One region of the Vibrio cyclitrophicus genome, then DNA from elsewhere that is predicted to be linked to it. Evidence: riboswitches for the same ligand, from Rfam matches in the RefSeq annotation. Region 1 holds a riboswitch; each other region holds the start of a gene.
The links. Region 1 has a riboswitch for thiamine pyrophosphate ahead of thiB (thiamine ABC transporter substrate binding subunit). Riboswitches for the same ligand answer to the same signal wherever they lie in the genome.
Positions count from the first base shown of each region.

Region 2: linked by a shared signal. The riboswitch ahead of thiC (phosphomethylpyrimidine synthase ThiC) and the one ahead of thiB (thiamine ABC transporter substrate binding subunit) in region 1 are both predicted to bind thiamine pyrophosphate.
Region 3: linked by a shared signal. The riboswitch ahead of thiD (bifunctional hydroxymethylpyrimidine kinase/phosphomethylpyrimidine kinase) and the one ahead of thiB (thiamine ABC transporter substrate binding subunit) in region 1 are both predicted to bind thiamine pyrophosphate.

Region 1 covers NZ_AP025480.1:370,457-374,677, forward strand. The annotation lists gene mpl (UDP-N-acetylmuramate:L-alanyl-gamma-D-glutamyl-meso-diaminopimelate ligase) at 1-958, shown strand, start outside; gene OCW38_RS01750 (flavin prenyltransferase UbiX) at 997-1,620, shown strand; TPP riboswitch at 1,664-1,783, shown strand; gene thiB (thiamine ABC transporter substrate binding subunit) at 1,837-2,829, shown strand; gene thiP (thiamine/thiamine pyrophosphate ABC transporter permease ThiP) at 2,915-4,221, shown strand, end outside.
Region 2 covers NZ_AP025480.1:36,017-40,237, forward strand. The annotation lists gene OCW38_RS00155 (multicopper oxidase family protein) at 1-962, shown strand, start outside; gene crcB (fluoride efflux transporter CrcB) at 1,063-1,446, shown strand; TPP riboswitch at 1,509-1,607, shown strand; gene thiC (phosphomethylpyrimidine synthase ThiC) at 1,738-3,687, shown strand; gene OCW38_RS00170 (thiamine phosphate synthase) at 3,687-4,221, shown strand, end outside.
Region 3 covers NZ_AP025481.1:1,003,259-1,007,479, reverse strand. The annotation lists gene OCW38_RS19440 (helix-turn-helix domain-containing protein) at 1-586, shown strand, start outside; gene OCW38_RS19435 (DMT family transporter) at 672-1,589, shown strand; TPP riboswitch at 1,688-1,799, shown strand; gene thiD (bifunctional hydroxymethylpyrimidine kinase/phosphomethylpyrimidine kinase) at 1,896-2,789, shown strand; gene OCW38_RS19425 (ABC transporter ATP-binding protein) at 2,779-3,543, shown strand; partial or broken gene OCW38_RS19420 (ABC transporter permease) at 3,647-4,221, shown strand, end outside.

The DNA of each region.
Region 1 (4,221 bases):
CTTAGTGGGTGGCGTATTGGGTAATTTTGGTATATCGGCTCGCCTTGGTGAAAGTATGTTCTTCGTGGTGGAGGCCGACGAATACGACAGTGCTTTTTTCGATAAGCGATCTAAGTTTGTTCATTACCACCCAAGAACCTTGGTAGTGAATAATCTAGAGTTCGATCATGCTGACATCTTCGATGATCTTGAAGCGATTAAGCGACAGTTCCATCATTTGGTGCGCACTGTACCAAGTAACGGTCGTATTTTTTCACCTAAGCAAGGCACCGCTATTCAAGATGTTCTAGCTCGCGGTTGCTGGAGTGAAAGAGAATCGAGTGGTGAGCAAGGCGACTGGGATGCTAAGAAGCTGGTTAAAGATGGCTCTCAATTTGAGGTTTACCTCCAAAATGAATGTGTTGGAACGGTAAACTGGGATTTAGTGGGCGACCACAACGTAAATAATGCTTTGATGGCGATAGCTGCTGCACGACACGTGGGCGTGACACCAGACCTAGCTTGTGAATCGTTAGCTACTTTTATTAATACTAAGCGTCGTTTGGAGTTTAAAGGCGAGGTGGCAGGTGTTTCTGTTTATGATGATTTTGCACATCACCCAACGGCGATTGAACTTACTCTGGGCGGATTACGTAATAAGGTCGACACGAAAAAAATCATTGCCGTTTTAGAGCCTCGTTCTGCCACAATGAAACGTGGTGTGCACAAAGAAACTTTGGCTGATTCGTTGAAACAGGCGGATTCTACCTACTTATTCCAACCGGATAATATTGATTGGTCGGTTCAAGATGTCGCAGACGCTTGTCACCAACCTGCGTATGTGAGTGATGATATGGATGCATTCGTTGCTAAAATTGTCTCAGAGGCACAAGTGGGCGACCAAATCTTGGTAATGAGTAATGGTGGCTTTGGTGGCATTCACCAAAAACTGTTGGATGGATTGGCACTCAAAGGCTAACGACATCCACGACCTTATAATTTGAAGTAATTGAGAACATGACAAAACACGATAAAGCGATAACCCTCGCTTTCACTGGCGCATCTGGTGCGCCTTACGGACTGCGTTTACTTGAATGCCTACTGGCGGCAGATTATCAGGTTTATTTGCTGATATCGTCGGCAGCTCGAGTGGTGTTGGCGACCGAGCATGAACTTAAGTTACCTGCTGGGCCAGATGCTGCGAAACAAGCTTTAGTTAAGCATTTAGGTTGCGACCCAGAAAAGCTGGTGGTGTGTGGCAAAGATGATTGGTTCTCACCGGTTGCCTCTGGTTCAGCAGCACCGAAGCAGATGGTGGTGTGTCCATGTTCTGCAGGAAGCTTGGCATCCATTGCTCATGGCCTATCAGATAACCTGATCGAGCGAGCAGCGGACGTGGTTATGAAAGAGCGAGGCCAGCTGTTGTTAGTGGTTCGTGAGACGCCATTTTCTACGTTGCACTTAGAGAACATGCACAAACTCTCGACCATGGGCGTAACGATCATGCCCGCGGCTCCGGGTTTTTATCACCAACCTAAGTCGATCGAAGATCTGGTCGATTTTATGGTGGCGCGTATTCTCGATCATCTTGGTATCGAGCAAGGTTTAGTGCCACGTTGGGGGTACGATCAACGTAATTGATCCAAACTTGATAGCTTATTGTTAAAATTCGAATTACAATTCTGAACACTCATCGGGGAGCAAACCATTCAAATAATGAATGCGAGCTGAGATCAAGCAAGTGCTTGGGACCCGTAAACCTGAACCAGATAATGCTGGCGTAGGAATTGAGTTAGGAACAACTTCTACCGTTCTCCTCCCTCAAACCTGTGCCGCTCAGACCATGGAGAGCGTCCAGTGAAATTAACATTTACAACTCTTGCTGTTACTACAGCTATCTCTTTCTCTGCCGTTGCTGCAGACAATACTCTAACTGTATATACCTATGATTCTTTTGCTGCGGATTGGGGCCCTCGTCCTGCCGTTGAAAAAGCATTCGAAGAAAAGTGTGGTTGTGATGTGAATTTTGTCGCGCTAGAAGATGGCGTGTCTATTTTAAATCGCTTGCGTCTTGAAGGTGGTAACAGCAAAGCTGATATCGTGTTAGGCCTAGATAACAATCTAATGGCTGAAGCGAAAGCGACGGGCTTATTGGCTGAGCACAGTGTTGATACGTCAGCAGTAACGCTTCCTAATGGTTGGAGTGACAGCACTTTTGTTCCATATGACTTTGGCTACTTTGCTTTTATTTACAACAAAGAGAAGTTGGTAAATCCACCTAAGAGCCTTAAAGAACTGGTTGAGCAGCGTGATGATCTTAAGGTTATCTACCAGGATCCACGTACATCAACACCAGGTCAAGGCATGATGCTATGGATGAAGTCTGTTTACGGTGATGAAGCGACAGACGCGTGGAAGAAGCTCGCTCAGAAAACGGTTACTGTGACTAAAGGTTGGTCTGAGGCTTACTCTATGTTCCTAAAAGGCGAGTCGGACTTAGTCCTGTCTTACACGACTTCTCCGGCTTACCACATCATTGCAGAAGGTGATTCTAAGTACGCAGCAGCAAGCTTTGAAGAAGGTCATTATACTCAAGTCGAAGTGGCAGCTAAGGTCAAAGGCAGCAAGAACGAAAAGCTGGCTGATGAATTTATGGTATTTATCCTGAGTGACGAGTTCCAATCAGCGATGCCAACGGGTAACTGGATGTACCCAGTGACAGATATTGAGCTTCCAAAAGGGTTCGAGCAACTTACGGTTCCTCAAAAAGCGCTAGGTTTCACGCCTGAAGAAATAGCATCTAAGCGTAAGCCATGGATTCGTGAATGGCAGAGTGCACTTACTTTTTAACTTACTATTAAAAAGATGAGCGCCCTGTACTTAAAGGCTCATTCGTGATGTTTGGAATGAGCCATTTACGGTAAATAATTAATTTATGATAAAGAAAACACCTAAGGTCGGGATCTGGGTTGCGATACTCATTACCGCCTTCGTGGTTTCAGCAGTTGGGGCATTGCTTAGCAATGCCCCTTCTCTTGATATCAGCCTAGTATGGTCTGATCCTTACTATTGGCATGTAACGAAATTCAGTTTTTATCAGGCGACACTCTCAACTGTGCTGAGTGTTGGCTTTGCTATACCTATTGCGCATGCTCTGTGTCGCAGACAGTTCTTTGGAAGAGCCTTGTTATTAAGGTTGTTCGCGTCAACCTTGGTTCTACCTGTGTTGGTCGGCGTATTTGGCTTGCTGGCGATTTACGGCAACAGTGGTTGGTTAGCTAAGTTCTTAGCGAACTTAGACATAGAGTTACCATTCTCGATTTATGGCTTGAATGGTATTTTACTAGCGCATGTTTTTTTCAACCTGCCTTACGCCAGCCGTTTACTTCTGCAAGCTTTGGATACCGTGCCTGCCGAGCAGCACAAGCTGTGTGCTCATTTAGGCATGAGCCATTGGAATAAATTTAAATGGGTTGAATGGCCGAGGTTAAGACAGCAGCTGCCGCATGTGTGCGGTTTGGTCTTCATGTTGTGCTTCACCAGCTTTGCTACCGTGATGGCGTTGGGTGGTGGTCCGAAATCAACCACCATTGAGCTAGCCATCTACCAAGCAATTAAATTCGACTTTGACCTGCAGGCTGGCGCGTTACTCGCGATATGGCAAATGCTGTTGTGTGGCGTATTAGCGGTGAGTATTCAGCGTTTGTCTAAGCCCATCTCTGTGACGGCTAGTCAGCTGTCGGAAGATAAATATTTGGTTAAGGACAGCTGGTGGTCAAAAGCTTGGGATAGCTTTTGGATCATCATAGTCTCAATACTGGTATTACCGCCATTAGCCATGGTTGTTCTAAGTGGTATTAACTCCCAGGCACTCACTGTACTGAGCAGTGAGCCGTTTTGGGCTGCGCTAATGACCTCGGTTCGTGTTGCTTCCCTCGCAAGCATTATCGCCGTTGGTATTGGTATCGCAATCCTTCTAACTAGTCGCACATGGCGTTTGCAAAACAAGAACTATAGAGCGGATAAGATTGAGCTGATTGGCACTATTATTTTGGTGACGCCGGGCTTAGTGATCAGTACGGGCCTCTTCTTATTACTGCGCTCATTTACCGATGTGTTCAGTTTGGCTTTCTTTATTGTGATTGCTGTAAACAGCTTGATGGCGCTGCCTTACGTGATTAAAACCTTGGCCCAACCTATGCTGCATCTTTCTCAGCAGTATCAGTATGTGTGTGCAAGCTT
Region 2 (4,221 bases), 330 kb from region 1:
AGCAGCTTGGTATGGGCTTAGTTGGTCTTATTATCGTAGAAGAGAGCAATCCAGTACGGTTCGATGAAGAACACGCATTGATGCTTAAGCATTGGCACATCGACAAGCAGGGTCAATGGAAAGATTTAATGATCCCACGACTCAGTGCTCGTATGGGCACTCCTGGGGAGTGGAGTAGTGTTAATGGAGTCCATGAACCCGTATATCAGTTGAAGCAGTATGCAGCGACTAGACTGCGTATTGCTAATGTCGATAATACGATCACTTACCCTATTGCTGTCGAAGGGGCTGAAGCATGGGTTATAGCCATCGATGGTAATCCTGTAAAAACGCCTTATAAACTGACTCAACATAAAATTGGTCCGGGTATGCGTGTTGATATCGGACTGATCGCTCCTAAAGCTGGTGAGCGAGTTAACGTTCTCCATATGAAGGGGCGTTTCCCATTTTCTTTGTGTGAATTTGAAGTCGTAGATTCAGCATTTGCTCAAGGACGTTCGTTGCCATTACTACCATTGAATCCAGTGCCCAACCTAGATCTTGCTAATGCTGAAGAGATCGACTTTTTATTTGAATGGGAAGGGGCTGTTTCTCCAGTATCCAAAGATGGAAAATCGATGCCTAAGTTTTGGCTAACAAATAAAAGAGCATGGGAAGGAATGAGCAAAGACAATATTCCTGAACCATTGGCGACTTTAGAGTTGGGTAAGACTTACATATTCGATCTTAAGAACGTCACTCAATATCATCACCCGATTCATATTCATGGTCATACATTTACTGTATTGGAACTTGATGGTAAAAAAATTGAAGAGCCTTTCCATACCGATACAGTGTTACTTGGAAAAAATGGCCGAGCTAAAGCTGCATTTGTTGCAGACAACCCCGGACGCTGGATGTACCACTGTCATGTAATTGAGCACATGAAAACAGGATTGATGGGATATATTGAAGTTAAGTGACACCTGTAACGTTTAATATTTGCGCATGCATTCTTAGTTTCTACCCTCGCTTTTATCGACGGTAAAGCTAGAATATAGGGACTATTGTTTGGGAGGATTCATGGGTCAGTTATCTATTTTAGGTTTTATTGCCATTGGTGGCGCATTTGGTGCTTGTTCGCGTTATTTGATTTCAGAGTTATGTGTGGTGATGCTAGGGCGTGGTTTCCCTTACGGTACGCTAACTGTTAACGTGATTGGCTCTTTAATTATGGGCTTACTCATCGCAGCGTTTGAGAATGAGATGGTTGCAACAGAACCATGGAGACAAATTATCGGTCTTGGCTTCCTTGGAGCACTGACTACATTTTCTACATTTTCGATGGATAACGTGCTTCTTATGCAGCAGGGTGCTTTCTTTAAGATGGGACTCAATGTGCTACTCAACGTGGTTCTCAGCATCTCAGCAGCATGGATCGGCTTCCAACTTTTGATAAAGTCTTAAAACTTTCTTACGATTTGTTAACAACTCGGCTTGGTTTATCCGAGCCATTTTTATATACTCGATCGAACTTGTCGGAGTGCCATATGGCTGAGACCGTTAACTCGGGATCCGTTGAACCTGATCAGGCTAATACCTGCGAAGGGAACAAGAGTAGATATCTAACTAGAGTCCTTCTAGAGATCTATCTCCAGATCACAACTGTATTTTCTTGTTGTGATCCCTCTTGTAGCATCAAATCCGTCAAGCATTTTTATCCCTATAAATAATGGCTAAAAGCCAAGGAAAAATGCTATGTCGAGTCGTAAACAAGCAAGACTGGAAGCGAAGAATTTCATTGATTCTTTATCCGTACAACCTTATCCAAATTCAAAAAAAGCTTACATTCAAGGATCTCGAGCGGATATTCAAGTCCCTGTCCGAGAAATATCACTCGCTGATAGCCTTGTGGGTGGCAGTAAAAAAGAGCCTGTATTCGAACCTAATGCACCCATTCAAGTTTACGATACCTCCGGTGTTTACACAGATCCTACACACGAAATAGACCTGTATAGCGGTCTTCCTAAGTTGCGAGAGCAATGGATTGAAGAGCGTGGTGATACGGAACTGTTAGATGATGTAAGCTCTGTTTACACCAAAGAACGTTTACAAGATGAAACCCTAGACGACCTTCGCTACGGCAACCTACCTAGAATTCGTCGCGCGACTGGCGATCAATGTGTTACTCAGCTGCACTATGCTCGTCAGGGAATTATTACTCCTGAGATGGAGTACATTGCGATACGTGAGAACATGGGACGTCAGAAATTCGCTGATGAGCAGCTGAACCACCAACACCCTGGCCATAACTTTGGCGCAAACCTGCCGAAAGAGATCACCCCTGAGTTCGTACGTAAAGAAGTCGCTGAAGGCCGAGCTATCATCCCGTCGAACATCAACCACCCAGAATCAGAACCTATGATTATTGGCCGAAACTTCTTAGTGAAAGTGAACGCCAATATCGGTAACTCTTCAGTAAGCTCTTCGATTGAAGAAGAAGTTGAGAAGCTAGTCTGGTCGACTCGCTGGGGTGGCGATACCGTGATGGACCTTTCCACCGGCCGTAATATCCACGAGACTCGCGAATGGATCTTGCGTAATAGCCCAGTACCAATTGGTACGGTTCCTATGTATCAGGCACTTGAAAAAGTGAATGGCGTTGCGGAAGACCTTAACTGGGAAGTGATGCGCGATACCTTGATTGAACAAGCAGAGCAGGGTGTTGATTACTTTACTATCCACGCAGGCTTATTGCTTCGCTACGTTCCTATGACCGCTAAACGTGTGACTGGTATTGTCTCTCGTGGCGGCTCCATCATCGCGAAATGGTGTCTTGCTCATCACCAAGAAAGTTTCCTTTATACCCACTTCCGTGAGATCTGTGAGATCTGTTCGAAGTACGATGTTGCTCTATCATTAGGTGACGGTTTACGTCCGGGTTCTATTGCAGATGCTAATGATGAGGCTCAATTCTCGGAGTTACGGACCCTAGGTGAGTTGACTAAAGTGGCTTGGGAATACGACGTTCAGGTGATTATTGAAGGCCCTGGACATGTACCAATGCACCTGATTAAAGAGAATATGGACGAGCAGTTAGAGCACTGCCACGAAGCACCTTTCTATACTTTAGGTCCACTGACGACAGATATTGCCCCTGGTTACGACCATATTACCTCTGGTATTGGTGCCGCCATGATTGGTTGGTACGGCTGTGCGATGCTGTGTTATGTAACCCCTAAAGAGCACCTAGGCTTACCAAACAAAGAAGACGTGAAGACTGGCTTGATTACTTATAAGCTGGCAGCGCATGCAGCAGACTTGGCAAAAGGACATCCGGGCGCACAGATCCGCGACAATGCATTATCAAAGGCGCGTTTTGAATTCCGTTGGGAAGACCAATTTAATCTAGCTTTAGATCCGGAAACCGCGCGTTCTTTCCACGATGAAACCCTGCCACAAGAGTCGGGTAAGGTTGCTCACTTCTGCTCTATGTGTGGACCTAAATTCTGCTCGATGAAGATCTCTCAGGAAGTACGAGAGTATGCGAAAGACACCGAACAAGTGGCGGCTGATCAGGCTATCGAAATTAAGATGTTGGATAACCCGTTGGAAGGGATGCGTCAGAAATCACAAGAGTTCCGTGATACCGGCTCTGAACTTTACCACCCTGCAGTAGGTGCAAAAGAAGCTCAATTAGAGGAATAATGACAGTGAAGATACTCATCCCATCTCAAAATATTGAGTTAACGGGAGAGGTGCAGAACTGTCTATTGGTTGCTAAGCGACAAGGTTTGGCAACCGATACAGTTGAGTTGGGCGTAAGCCCAACTCAATACTTCTCTATCGTTGATGCTCAGCAGGCGTTATCTATTGGCTTCGTTCATGATGTTGATTCATTGGCGGAGTGTAAGTTAGCGGAACTGAATCATGTTGTTGATTACAGTCATTCTGTCGCGCTAACTGACGTTTGTGGTGCCTTTACACAATCTCCAAACACTATCTATATTGGTGTCTCAGATGATTCATCTGTAATGGATATTTGGTCTCACCTAGATGCTAATCGTGTCATTAAGAGTGAAACTACAGCTCATCAAGAATTAGATAGTAGTGGTCATTTTGCTTGGTTACTTACTTTGTTGGCGCTGGAATTCCCATTAGAAGACGCACTAGTTTTAGCTCGCGCTGCATCGAATGTTTCACGTGGAACATGGCCAGCACATTATCAAGACTTTCCTATCC
Region 3 (4,221 bases), on a different replicon from region 1:
ATGTGTGGTGATTCCAGTAACCACCGCGCATGCGTTTAAGGCGGATGAAGCAGCGCGGTTTATTGTCGCGGATATGGCGGAGTTGCCGCAGCATTTGTTAGAGCATGAGCTTTCGGTTTTCACGATAACGCCACCTTTGATGAGCTTCTTGTTGTTTGTAGAGAAGCAGTTGGAATATCAGGTCGATAGCGGTATTGAGTCATCAATTTTGGATGTGTTTTCACTGCTGTTAGAGCAACAACAAGTGAGCAAGAGCATCGACCCAAGAATCCGCGCCGTACAAAGGCTGATAGCGGATAACTACACGCAACCGTTATCCATATCACAACTTGCAGAAACGGCCTGTTTGAGTCCCACTCAATTTAAAAAACGCTTCAAAGAATGCCTGGGTATCAGTGCGCTTAAATACATCACTCGATATCGTATGGAGAAAGCTCAAGCCTTGTTAACCCACACAGATTTACCTGTTCAATTGATCGCTGAAAATGTGGGATATAGTGATGTTTCTGCTTTCAGTCGCCGCTTCTCTCAGCACTTTGGAATGTCTCCAAGGGCGTTTCTAGGCTCAATGAAAGACAGTCTTTAGAAACAACAATAGCGTCCTTTCGGCAAACTAACTTTTATCAATCTTCATTATTATCTATTTCAGAACTGAAAATTGGGTAATAGAAATGAATCTTGCCATCAATCGCGTTAACGAATTCCAAACGGGCACTTTAGCCATCTTGTTTGCTTCCATTTTATGGGGCACGACAGGCACCGCCGCAAGTTTTGCGCCTGATCTAAGCCCATTAGCGATTGGTGCTTTCTCTATGGGTGTCGGCGGCCTAATGCAAGCGGGCCTAGCGTATCGAAAAATCCTATTAGCCCTTGATAAACTTTTGCAGAATAAGAAGCTGTTGGCAGTGAGCGCTTTGGCTTTAGCGATCTATCCTTTAGCTTTCTATTCTTCAATGAAATTATCTGGCGTGGCGATTGGTACAGTGGTTTCGATTGCTACCGCACCTTTCTTTTCTGCTCTGTTAGAGTGTCTTATTAGCAAAAAGTATAATATCAACAAACGTTGGCTCACTAGCTTTGCGATTGGTGTGGTGGGTATTGGGTTGTTGGTGTTTTCAGAATCTTCATCGACGAATGAATCCGGTGATGATCTCAAGCTGTTCGGTATTGCTTTAGGTTTGCTCGCTGGGTTGTGTTACGCCATTTATTCTTGGGCGACCAAAGCACTGATCGACAAAGGGATTAAGTCACAAGCGGCGATGGGCAGTATTTTTGGCCTGGGTGCGATGCTGTTGCTGCCAACGCTCTGGTTTACGGGGGAGAACCTGTTTTCCTCGCAGATTAACGTATTAGTCATCAGTTATCTGACGTTAATCCCACAATGCTTGGGCTATATCGCGTTCAGTTTTGGTTTACGCCACGTGACCGCGAGTAGCGCCAATCTGCTGACTCTGTTTGAACCAGTAGTTGCAGCGGTGCTTGCCGTCTGTGTTGTCGGTGAGCTGATTCCTTTTACAGGCTGGTTAGGTATGTCTCTGATTGTGTTGTGCTTGTTTATACAGTCGAAGCCATCTAAAGGAACGTTATAAGTATTTGTTTTGTTTTGCCTAATTGAAATTTTTTCATGTGTAATTCTTATAATTGAATAAAATCAGTATCTCAGTTGTGAGAGTGCTGTTACTATCGCTATCAATAGTCGGGGGGCATATACCTTATTTGGTGTTTGCTGAGATCGTTAATCGAGACCCGTTGAACCTGATTCAGTTAACACTGGCGTAGGGAACTATAAGCACTTGATCTGCGTCTGCACCCATGAAAACTTTCATGTGTTTATTGCGACTTCTCCTTCGATCGGTGTTCGTTCTCCTACGTCTTGTAAGATAGTAGGAGCGACAATGACACACAGTTCTAATTCAAAAGATTTAACGCTAAAAGCCTCAGTTTCACAGCACTCTGCTGATGGTTCGATTCGAACAAACACTCCGATTGTATTGACGATCGCAGGCTCAGACAGCGGCGGCGGTGCAGGGATCCAAGCTGATATTAAAGCCATGTCTGCAACGGGCAGCTTCGCTTGTTCGGTAATTACCGCAATTACCTCTCAGAATACCCAAGGCGTTTCCGCCATTTTGCCTATTCCACTCGACCATGTTGCTAGCCAGTTAGATGCGGTTTTTACTGATCTCAATATCGTGGCAGTAAAAGTCGGCATGTTGGCCGATTCGCAAATCATCAAAGTCGTCGCTGATAAAATTAAGCAGTACCAACCTAAACACTTAGTGATTGACCCTGTAATGGTCGCAACCAGTGGTGATCTTCTTTTAGAAAACTCAGCCATTACTACACTGAAACAAGAGCTGATTCCGCTGGCAGACATCATTACGCCTAATTTGCCTGAAGGCGCGGCGTTAACAGGCAAGCCGGTACCTGAAAGCGAAGCTGAAATGCAGGGCATGATTGAAGATTTACGCGCACTAGGTGCTAAAGCGGTTCTCTTGAAAGGCGGCCACCTGGAGAAAGATGAAAACAGTAACGACTTACTGATTCTGCCAACCACATCTGCTCTGATTAGCGCGAAGCGTTTTCCTACCAAAAACACTCATGGAACGGGCTGCACGCTCTCTTCTGCTATTGCTTCTTTCTTGGCTCAAGGCAACAAACTTCCAGAGGCTGTCGACCTAGGTAAACAATACATTTCACGAGCAATTGCTCACGCCGACGAACTTCAAGTTGGTCAAGGTCACGGCCCTGTAAATCACTTCTTCGTTGGGCACGGTAATGTCCGTTAATACGATTGGCGTTCAACTCAGTAATGCGACTCTGCGTTACCGAGATAGCGAGCACGCGACCTTATCTGGACTGTCATTGAGCTTAAAAGCAGGCAAGTGGACAGTGTTACTTGGTCGCAGTGGCTGCGGAAAAACCACGGTATTGCGTTATCTGGCAGGCTTGTTGGACGACAAGGTGGAATGGCAGGGCACATTGGCAACGTCTGATGAATTGCCTCTCACCGATCGCATCGCTTACATGGCGCAGCAAGATTTGTTACTGCCATGGCTATCGGTTATCGACAACGTGTGTTTGAGCCATCGCTTTCAAAATTCCGCAGATAAGCATAAAAATATCGAGCATAAAAATCAGGCGTTAGAGCTACTGATTTCTGTTGGTCTGGCTGATTACGCGGATGCTATGCCGGATCAATTGTCTGGTGGTATGCGTCAGCGTGTTGCTTTGGCTCGAACCTTAATGCAAGACAAGCCAGTCGCGCTGATGGATGAGCCTTTCTCTGCGCTGGATGCGGTAACGAGACACAAGCTGCAAAGTTTAGCGTGTGAACTGTTAAGGGGTAAAACCGTTGTGTTGATCACTCATGATCCACAAGAAGCGGTGCGTCTGGCGGATAACTTGTATGTGTTGCAAGGCACGCCTGCGAGTGCTCACTCTTTATCTGTGCCTCACACGTCAACGCCACGAGTGTTAGATGGTGAGTGTGCCGAGCTACAACAAGCGATCTTAGAACAGTTGGAGCGTGATTATGAATGAACTAACTCGAAGTGAAGCTACTGATAGCTCCAAGATAGAAAACTCAATGGAAGAAAGTTCAACTAACGCGCAGGCTAGCACTGCGCGTCCTCGCCAGATGAATCCTGTTATGCGTTTGCTTATTAGCAGTGCTGTGATTCTTGGTTTGTGGCAAATGGTGGTAATTATATTCGAGATGCCAAGCTTCATTCTGCCAGCTCCCGCAGAAGTCTCCCTCAAGCTGATTGAACGCTACGATGTGTTACTCAAACACACTTGGGTGACTGCGCAAGAGATCTTACTTGGTCTATTGCTCGGTTTATCCATGGGGCTGTTTTTCGCCTTGCAGATGTTGATGTTTGACCCGTTGAAGCGTTGGCTATTGCCTATCTTGATTGCTAGCCAAGCGATTCCTGTATTTGCGATTGCGCCAGTACTTATGCTTTGGCTTGGCTATGGCATTGCTTCAAAAGTGGTGATGGCGGCGATCATTATCTTCTTCCCTGTGACCACTTGCTGTTACGACGGTCTGCGTAATACACCGACAGGTTATCTTGATCTTGCTAAGACGATGGGTGCATCGAAATGGCAATTGCTCCGCTATATCCAACTTCCTGCTGCATTGCCAACATTGGCGTCTGGCATTCGTGTAGCGGTGGTGATAGCCCCAATAGGCGCAGTCGTCGGTGAGTGGGTAGG